DNA from 2 places in the Anoxynatronum sibiricum genome. Region 2 is predicted to be linked to the other one. Evidence: predicted binding sites of a transcription regulator. Region 2 holds the regulator's gene; the other holds the start of a gene.

Region 1 (4,436 bases), on a different contig from region 2:
CACTGGCAGTGGTGCTGGTGGACGCTGTGATTCTGGAAATGTCAGCCATTGGGGGTCTTTTGATTGTGGGTATTGCCGTTAATATTCTTGAAATTAAACGAATCCCTGTCGGAAATATGTTGCCGGCCGTTTTTGTCCCACTATTTTACCCTGTGGTTGAACCTTTTTTAACGAAGTTGGTCCAATTCTTGCAAACATTATTCTAATGTCTTTTAGTAAGAAAGGGAGGTTGATCGCATGCAGATATTGATGGGAGTTGTCGCGGGAGTCGCAGTGGGGTTTGTGCTGTGCTATTTAACAGTTGCCGGAAAAGGGAGTAAGCTTCGCCAAAATGTGGGTAAGGTGCTGGAAGAGTACAGCCGGGGGAATGTGCTGAAAGAGATGGACACCACCGGATATGGTGCGGGAGACCAAATCATTCTCAAGCCACTGGGAGCATTGCACCAGATGCTGAAGAACTGGGTTTATCAGATTGTGCGATCCTCCAGTATCATCAGCCGGCTTACCCAGGAACTCAATGAGGATTCCCATGCCAGTTTAAAGGAAATTTCACAGCTGTCCCAGAAAATCAGTGACTTTTCGGCGGATGCCTATCAGGTGAGCAATGACATCATGGAAGCAGCTTCCATCTCTGAAGAGCTTTCCAGCGGCAGCGCGGAAATTGCCGCGGCTGGTCGACAGGTGCAGGAACGCACCGTTAAAACCAGGGAAGTGGTGGATGTCGGCGGGGAAGCCATTGAAAAAGCGATCCGAGTGATGGATGAAATTGGTCAAAAACTGGAAGGTACCGGCGATGAACTGAAAAAGCTTGATCAAATGATGAACAACATCACTGGGATGTCGGTAAAAATCAACAAGATTGCAGAGCAGATTAACTTACTCTCCCTGAATGCTTCCATCGAGGCGGCACGGGCCGGGGAAGCCGGCCGTGGCTTCACCATTGTCGCCCAGGAAATTGGAAAACTGGCAGACGAAAGTGCTGGCGCTTCCTCTGAGATCAGTCGTGTGGTCGAAGGGATCATGGGGCAGATGAATGCCACCCATGGTCTCATGGAGTCTGGTGTTTTGCAGGGACATGAAGGGCAGCAGGTGGGTCGTGAAGCCAGAGGAAAGCTGACGGAGATCATGAAAGCGATGGAGGAAATTCTTGAGGCCATTGGGCATATCAGCACAGTCACCGGTGAACAGTCGGAGGCCACCGAACAGTTGGCCACACACATTGAAAAAGTCGCGGCTTTCTCTCGTGATACCATGAGCACACTGGAACAGATCAACGGCATGATGGAACAACAGAATGCCTACATTGAAAAAAGCACACGGAAGGCAGATGAACTGTATGACATCAGCCATGGACTGGGCGAGTTTGGCGGTCAGTTCGACGAAATGCTGGGTCGCTGTCTGGTGCGATACAGCCAGCGTCTGGCAGATGAGATCAAGATGAAGAGCTTGCAGCAGGTTGATCTCAATGCATTTGCCCGCAAAACTGGAGCTGCCGATTTCTACGTCACTGATGAAACGGCTACCATTGTTGCCAGCTCTGACAAAGCGGCTATTGGGTTTCAGTTTCCCGATGATCCGGCTTCTCAGGCCTTCGATTTCCTTAAAATCCTGAAAGATCCCAAGCATCAAGTGATACAAAAAATGCAGCCACGAGACTTGGATAATGAATACTACAAGTTTGCTGGTGTGTCTCGCAGTGATGCAAAAGGCATTGTGCAGGCCTCGCTTGCCATGAGGGATATTCCTAAATTCCATATTCAAATGGACCTTTAGATATTTACAAAATGAATTTGATGACATTCTTCAAATAAACAGAAGATCTGAGAGCTCGTTCAGCGGGCTCTTTTTCTTTGAAGTATTCCTGAAGCAATAGCGAAGTGCAAACGAGAGTAATAACGAATAATAAGAAGAAATAGAGAGTAATAGGCATATAAATTGCTCAAATCGAATATAAAGGCTAATATCGTTTTCAAATAGGGTTTGCAAGCCATTTTTCTTTTCTATATGATAAGTGTGTTAGCACTCGATCAAGGTGAGTGCTAACAAATCGGTGAACAATGAAAAACCATAGAGAAATGAAAAAGGAGGCAAAAGAAGGTATGAACATTAAACCATTGGGCGATCGAGTTGTGATCAAGAAGTTGGAGGCAGAGGAAAAAACAAAAAGCGGTATCGTTCTTCCTGGAACAGCCAAAGAACAACCGCAAATGGCTGAAGTGCTGGCAGTAGGTCCTGGCGGCATGGTGGACGGTAAAGAAGTGAAAATGGAGCTGAAAGTCGGAGACAAAGTGATTTTCTCCAAATACTCCGGCACTGAAGTTAAACTGGATGGCGAAGAAGTAACTATTTTACGTCAAAATGACGTCTTGGCGATTGTAGAATAGATTTTCTGAATACCGGTAACTTGTAAATTACTAAGGAGGGAATTAGAATTATGGCTAAAGACATTAAATTTAAAGAAGACGCCAGACGCGCACTGGAAAGTGGTGTCAATCAACTGGCGAACACTGTTAAAATCACCCTTGGACCAAAAGGACGCAACGTCGTCATCGATAAGAAGTTCGGCTCACCCCTCATCACCAACGATGGTGTCACCATTGCCCGGGAGATTGAACTGGAAGATCCCTTTGAAAACATGGGGGCTCAACTGGTGAAAGAAGTTGCCACGAAGACTAACGACGTGGCCGGTGACGGTACCACCACTGCCACACTGCTGGCTCAGGCCATCATTCGTGAAGGTATGAAAAATGTGGCTGCCGGTGCAAATCCCATGATTCTTAAAAAAGGCATCTACAAAGCGGTTGAAACTGCTGTTGACGAACTGGGCAAAATTGCCCTGCCTGTGGAAAGTAAATCTGCCATTGCACAGGTAGGAGCCATCTCAGCCAGCGATGAAGAAATCGGCAATCTGATTGCTGATGCCATGGATAAAGTGGGCAAAGACGGTGTCATCACTGTTGAAGAATCCAAATCCATGGGAACCACACTGGAACTGGTGGAAGGAATGCAGTTTGATCGTGGATACCTGTCACCCTACATGGTAACTGATGCAGAAAAAATGGAAGCAGTTCTGAGTGAGGCTTTCGTTCTCATCACCGATAAGAAAATCTCCAATGTGCAGGACCTCTTACCATTGCTGGAACAAATCGTTCAACAGGGTCGCAAGCTGTTAATCATTGCAGAAGACATTGAAGGCGAAGCCCTGGCCACTCTGGTGGTGAACAAACTGCGCGGTACCTTCGAATGCGTTGCTGTGAAAGCACCTGGCTTTGGTGACAGAAGAAAAGCCATGCTGGAAGACATCGCTATTCTCACTGGCGGCAAAGTGATTTCCGAAGAACTGGGTTACGAGCTGAAAACAGCAACTATTGACATGTTGGGGCGCGCCCGCACCATTAAAGTGGACAAAGACAACACCACCATCGTGGAAGGCACTGGCGACCAGAAGACCATTCATGACCGCATTGCGCAAATCAAAAAACAGATTGAAGACACCACTTCAGACTTCGATCGTGAAAAACTGCAGGAACGACTGGCCAAGCTTTCCGGCGGTGTTGCAGTAATTCAGGTTGGTGCAGCCACCGAAACTGAACTGAAAGAGCGCAAGCTGCGCATTGAAGACGCTTTGAATGCTACACGTGCTGCTGTTGAAGAAGGCATTGTTGCCGGTGGCGGAACTGCCCTGGTGAACGTGATTCCTGCCATTGAAGAATTGCTGAAAGGCATGGCTGGGGATGAAAAAACCGGTGCGGCCATTGTTCGTCGTGCGCTGGAAGAACCTCTGCGCCAAATTGCAGAAAATGCTGGCCTCGAAGGATCGGTGATTGTTGAAAAAGTAATGAATTCCGATAAAAACATCGGCTTTGACGCACTGAATGAAAAATACGTGAACATGATTGAAGCAGGCATTGTTGATCCTAAAAAAGTGACCAGAAGTGCCCTTCAGAATGCAGGTTCCATTTCTGCAATGTTGTTGACCACCGAAAGTGCTGTGGTCGACCTGCCTGAAAAAGACGCTGCTGGTGCCCCAGGCGGCATGGGCGGCATGGGTGGCATGGGCGGCGGCATGGGCATGATGTAATTGTAAAGCTTAAGCACTTTACAGCACATCATTACCCGCAAAGCATAATACATTATGGAAACCAGGGCGGTGACATTTCGCCCTGGTTTTTATATGGAACAACAGTGCTTACAAGGGGTTTGATTCATTGAAAAAAATCGATGGAAAAACAATAAAAAACTTGCAAAAAATTCGCTCATTTGCTATAATGAACTTAAGGAAGATGACTCCTTCCTCGAATCCTCTCAAAAAAGACGTTGAGGTGCTGCACAAAGGAGTATCCCACTGTACCAGGCAACACCAAGCAACACCAGGCAACACCAAGCAACACCAAGCAACACCAAGCAACACCAAGCAACACCAAGCAACACCAAGC
Region 2 (4,436 bases):
TCAAGAATCGATACGTCGAAAGTACCGCCGCCCAAGTCGTAAACCAGAATTTTTTGCTGTTGGTCTGTCTTATCCAGCCCATAGGCCAGGGAAGCAGCTGTAGGCTCGTTGATAATGCGCATGACATTCAGACCGGCAATACGGCCTGCGTCCTTGGTGGCTTGACGCTGACTATCGGTGAAATAGGCAGGTACAGTAATAACTGCATCCTTCACAGTTTCTCCGAGATAGCTTTCTGCATCAGCTTTCAATTTTTGCAGGATCATGGCAGAAATGTCCTGTGGTGTATAGTCTTTTCCGTCAGCTGACACTTTGTGGTCTGATCCCATATGTCGTTTAATGGACATGATGGTTTTTTCTGAGTTGGTGACTGCCTGACGCTTGGCTGGTTCTCCAATGATGCGTTCTCCCTCTTTGCCAAAAGCAACAACAGATGGAGTGGTACGATTTCCTTCAGAGTTGGTGATGACAACCGGTTCGCCGCCTTCCAATACCGCGACACACGAGTTGGTGGTTCCCAAATCAATACCGATGACTTTGCTCATTGATTGTTTCCTCCTTTTATCAAACGAATCATATGGTTACTATTGATGAAAATTGATTAATATGTGGCTCATTTTACTGATACACTTTGACCATGCTGGGACGCAGTACTCTGGATTTCATTCTGTATCCTTTTTGCATCACCAGCGCTACGTTGTTCTTTTGTTCCTCTTCAGTGGTTTCTTCAGTCATCACCGCATGATGTTCATGCATATCGAAAGGCTGCCCCAACGCTTCAATCTCTTTAATGTCATGCTTCTTAAGGGCTTCAATCATTTGATGGTGAATCATTTCAATTCCTTTATAAATCTGCGGGTCTGTCTCTTGAACGGATTCCAGTGCCCTTTCAAAGTTGTCCAGCACCGGCAACAGATCTTTGGCCAGGTTTTCACAACCAAAACTGTGCAACTCTGCTTTTTCCTTCTCCACCCGCCTTTTAAAATTAAGAAACTCTGCCTGTAGCCGAAGAAGGCGATCCTCTGATTCCTGCAGGGCTGTTTCAAGTGATTCGATTCGTTCCAGTTGCGGTGTTTCTTCATTTGCTTGAGCTTCGGGCTCTGTTGAACTTGGACTTAGTGGATCAACTTCTTCTGAACCACTCTTATCCTGCATTGAAGCGTCCGGTTCTGCTCGCTCAGATTGTTCTTGCGCTTGGTTCTGTTCTTTTTTCTTCACTGCATGACACCCGCCTTCTCAATATAATATTCACTATTCAACTGTATTCTCATCTTTCCAAATTGACTTGAATTCTTTTGAACTGGCAACTGACCAACTGCATAAGTAGAGTGCAAAGCAACCGCTCCGCACCCCCTTTATTTTGGAAACCGTACTTTCATCAGGATTTATCTTTTAATGCCTGACTCATCAAACGGCTCATTTGATCTAACACATCAATAACATGTCCATAGTCCATGCGTGTCGGGCCGATGACGCCTAACCAGCCCAGCGTCTGATCATCAACCTGATAGGTGGCGCTGACAATACTGCACTCCCTGGCGCGCTGCACCTGATTCTCACTGCCAATGGTTATTTTAAGCTGGCCGCCTCCCGGATCAGTAATCATGCGGCTAATCACCTGTTTTTCTTCCATCAATGTTAGAAAATCTTTTGCTCTGGTGAGGTCACTGAACTCCGGAAAATTGAAAATATTAGTTGTTCCACTGAGATAAAGGCTGATGTCACTCATTTGTTCCAACGCACGGAACATTTCAGGCATGATGTCATGAACCGTTGAATGGAACTGGGCCAGTTCTGTTTGAAGTGTTTGAACTAACTGGGTTTCTATTTCTTCCAGCGGCATCCCGGCAAACTTCTGGTTCAGGAAATTGGCAATCTTTTCCAAGTCATCTCCTGTCAGATTTGGCGGCACACGAAATACCGGATTTTGGATAAGCCCGGTATTGGTAACAAAAATAGCCAATAAATGAGCGTCATCAATTCGGGTCAGCTTGATCTGTTTCAACCGGCTTTTTTTCACCTGAGGCGCCAACACGATGGATGTGTAACTTGTGAACTCAGACAACAGCCGGGAAGTATACTGCAGCAGCTGTTCCAGTTCATTATACTGGCGCAGCAACTCTGTTTTGATTTTGACCCGATTTTTGTCGGCAGTTTGCTTAATTTCCATCAGTTGGTCTACATAAAGCCGATAGCCTTTGTCAGAAGGCACTCTTCCGGCAGAAGTATGCGGCTGCAAAATATAGCCTAGCTCTTCCAAGTCGGCCATCTCATTGCGAATCGTTGCCGGGCTGATACCCAGATCATATTTTTTTGACAAACTGCGTGACCCCACAGGCTCTGCTGACTCAATATAGTCACGGACAATAGCCTGCAAGATCATGAGTTTCCGATCATTTAACATCATCATGATCACCCTATTTTGTTAGCACTCTGCTTTGGTGAGTGCTAATTCTTGATATCAAAATACCATTTCACAGAAATTTTGTCAAGCATTCTCCGCAGGAATTATCCGGAAGACACCAGCAGTTTTTCAAATACAAGGTTCGATAAATCAATTCCCTTTTCAGTCAATCGCAAAAACCCTGATTGTTGCTCCAACAATCCCCGTTGCATCAGTTCAGTTATCTCCTTTTCGAAAAAGGATGCCATCGACCGCCCGTAACGACTTTCAAAAACTGTCTCAGAAATCCCGCGCCGCATGCGCAGCCCTAAAAACATGGTTTCACTCACCGACTCTGCCAGCCCGATCTTCTCGCAGCTCATGTAAGGAAATTCACCCTGGTAGATTGCTGCGACATAGCTTTCCATTTGTTGACTATTGGCAGTTCTTTCGCCCGACAAGAAACCGTGGGCACCTGCTCCAAAGCCCAGATATTCTCTGTTTTCCCAATAAGTGATATTATGAAGACAAGATTTCCCGGGAAGGGCATAATTGGAAATCTCATAATGCTGATATCCCTTCTGCTGCAACCACTCAATCCCCCAACGAAACATGGCGTATTCCAAGTCTTCGTCTGCTGCACATACTGTCCCTGAGTCTCTCTGGCGATGAAGGGGTGTGCCGGGCTCAAACGTAAGGCCGTAACATGATAAATGAGATATCTTCATTGCTTCCAATGTCTCCAGTGATTCCTGCCACTGTTCCAATTGCTGACCCGGAATTCCAAAGATCAAATCTGCGTTCATATTGACAAACCCTGCCTGGCATGCAAGCTCCACCACCCGGTAGAAGTCGGCAGCAGTGTGCCTGCGCCCCAGAAAAGCAAGGAGCGGATCATGCGTGCTTTGAAGACCCAGACTGAGGCGGTTAACTCCCGCCTGACGATAAGCTTTCAACTGACCCAGGGTCAACTGCTCCGGATTTGCTTCCATGGTGATTTCTGCATCTTTTGTGAGGCTTCCCGCTGATGCCAGTTTCTCCAGAATACGACTGGTATGAACGCCTGTCAGCAGCGAAGGTGTGCCGCCACCAAAAAAAACCGTGGCGACCGGCCTTTCAGCCAGTCGACCCCGGTAAAGATCTACTTCTGCCAACAGTGCTTCCACATATGTGTCAAGATCTTCAATGCGGTTGGGCCATGATAAAAAATCACAGTAATGGCATTTTTGACGACAGAATGGTATGTGAATGTAAACGCTTAAAGAGTGTTGATTGCTCAACATTTTCAAAACCTACTTTTCATGAAATGGATAACTGCTGAAATAATCGCATTTGCCGGCAGTCACTTTAACTATCCAGCTTGAGCACTGACATAAAGGCTTTCTGAGGCACTTCAACATTGCCCACTTGTCGCATGCGCTTCTTGCCTTCTTTTTGCTTTTCCAGCAGTTTCTTTTTGCGAGAGATGTCACCACCGTAACATTTTGCAAGCACATCCTTGCGTAACGCTTTGACCGTTTCACGTGCAATGATTTTTTGCCCGATGGATGCCTGGATGGGAACCGCGAACTGGTGTCGCGGAATTTCATCCTTCAGTTTTTCACACATGAGCCGTCCCCGTTCGTAGGCTTTGCTCGTGTGTACAATAAAGGAAAGGGCATCCACCTGTTCTCCGTTAATGAGAATATCCAGCTTGACTAGCTGTGATTCCCGATACCCCAGCATTTCGTAATCAAGGGATCCATAACCGCGGGTTCGGGATTTCAGCGCATCAAAAAAGTCATAAATCACTTCATTCAAGGGAAGTTCGTAATTAATATTCACCCTTGTCTGGTCCAAATAGGTCATTTCCTTCATCATTCCCCGGCGTTCCTGACAAAGCTCCATGACAGACCCTACATACTCATTCAGCACCATAATGCTTGCTTTGACAATGGGTTCTTCAATAAGTCGGATTTCCTGAGGCTGGGGCAGGTTGGCAGGATTTTGTATCATGACCATTTCGCCGTTGGTTTTATGCACCTGATAGATAACACTTGGGGCAGTGGTCACC

What was found. Region 2 encodes HrcA, which represses chaperone genes, less so after heat shock. Its sites were predicted from a motif close to TGTTAGCACTCNNNNNNNNNGAGTGCTAACA; they were not measured.
Region 1: the regulator HrcA is predicted to act here: its motif matches at 2,015-2,045, upstream of groES (co-chaperone GroES).

The regions. Positions count from the first base shown of each region.
Region 1 covers NZ_JBCITM010000022.1:63,913-68,348, forward strand. The annotation lists gene AAIG11_RS15560 (DUF554 domain-containing protein) at 1-206, shown strand, start outside; gene AAIG11_RS15565 (methyl-accepting chemotaxis protein) at 238-1,773, shown strand; gene groES (co-chaperone GroES) at 2,100-2,384, shown strand; gene groL (chaperonin GroEL) at 2,435-4,081, shown strand; partial or broken gene AAIG11_RS15580 (hypothetical protein) at 4,209-4,436, shown strand, end outside.
Region 2 covers NZ_JBCITM010000003.1:207,778-212,213, reverse strand. The annotation lists gene dnaK (molecular chaperone DnaK) at 1-545, opposite strand, end outside; gene grpE (nucleotide exchange factor GrpE) at 619-1,218, opposite strand; gene hrcA (heat-inducible transcriptional repressor HrcA) at 1,379-2,404, opposite strand; gene hemW (radical SAM family heme chaperone HemW) at 2,509-3,666, opposite strand; gene lepA (translation elongation factor 4) at 3,731-4,436, opposite strand, start outside.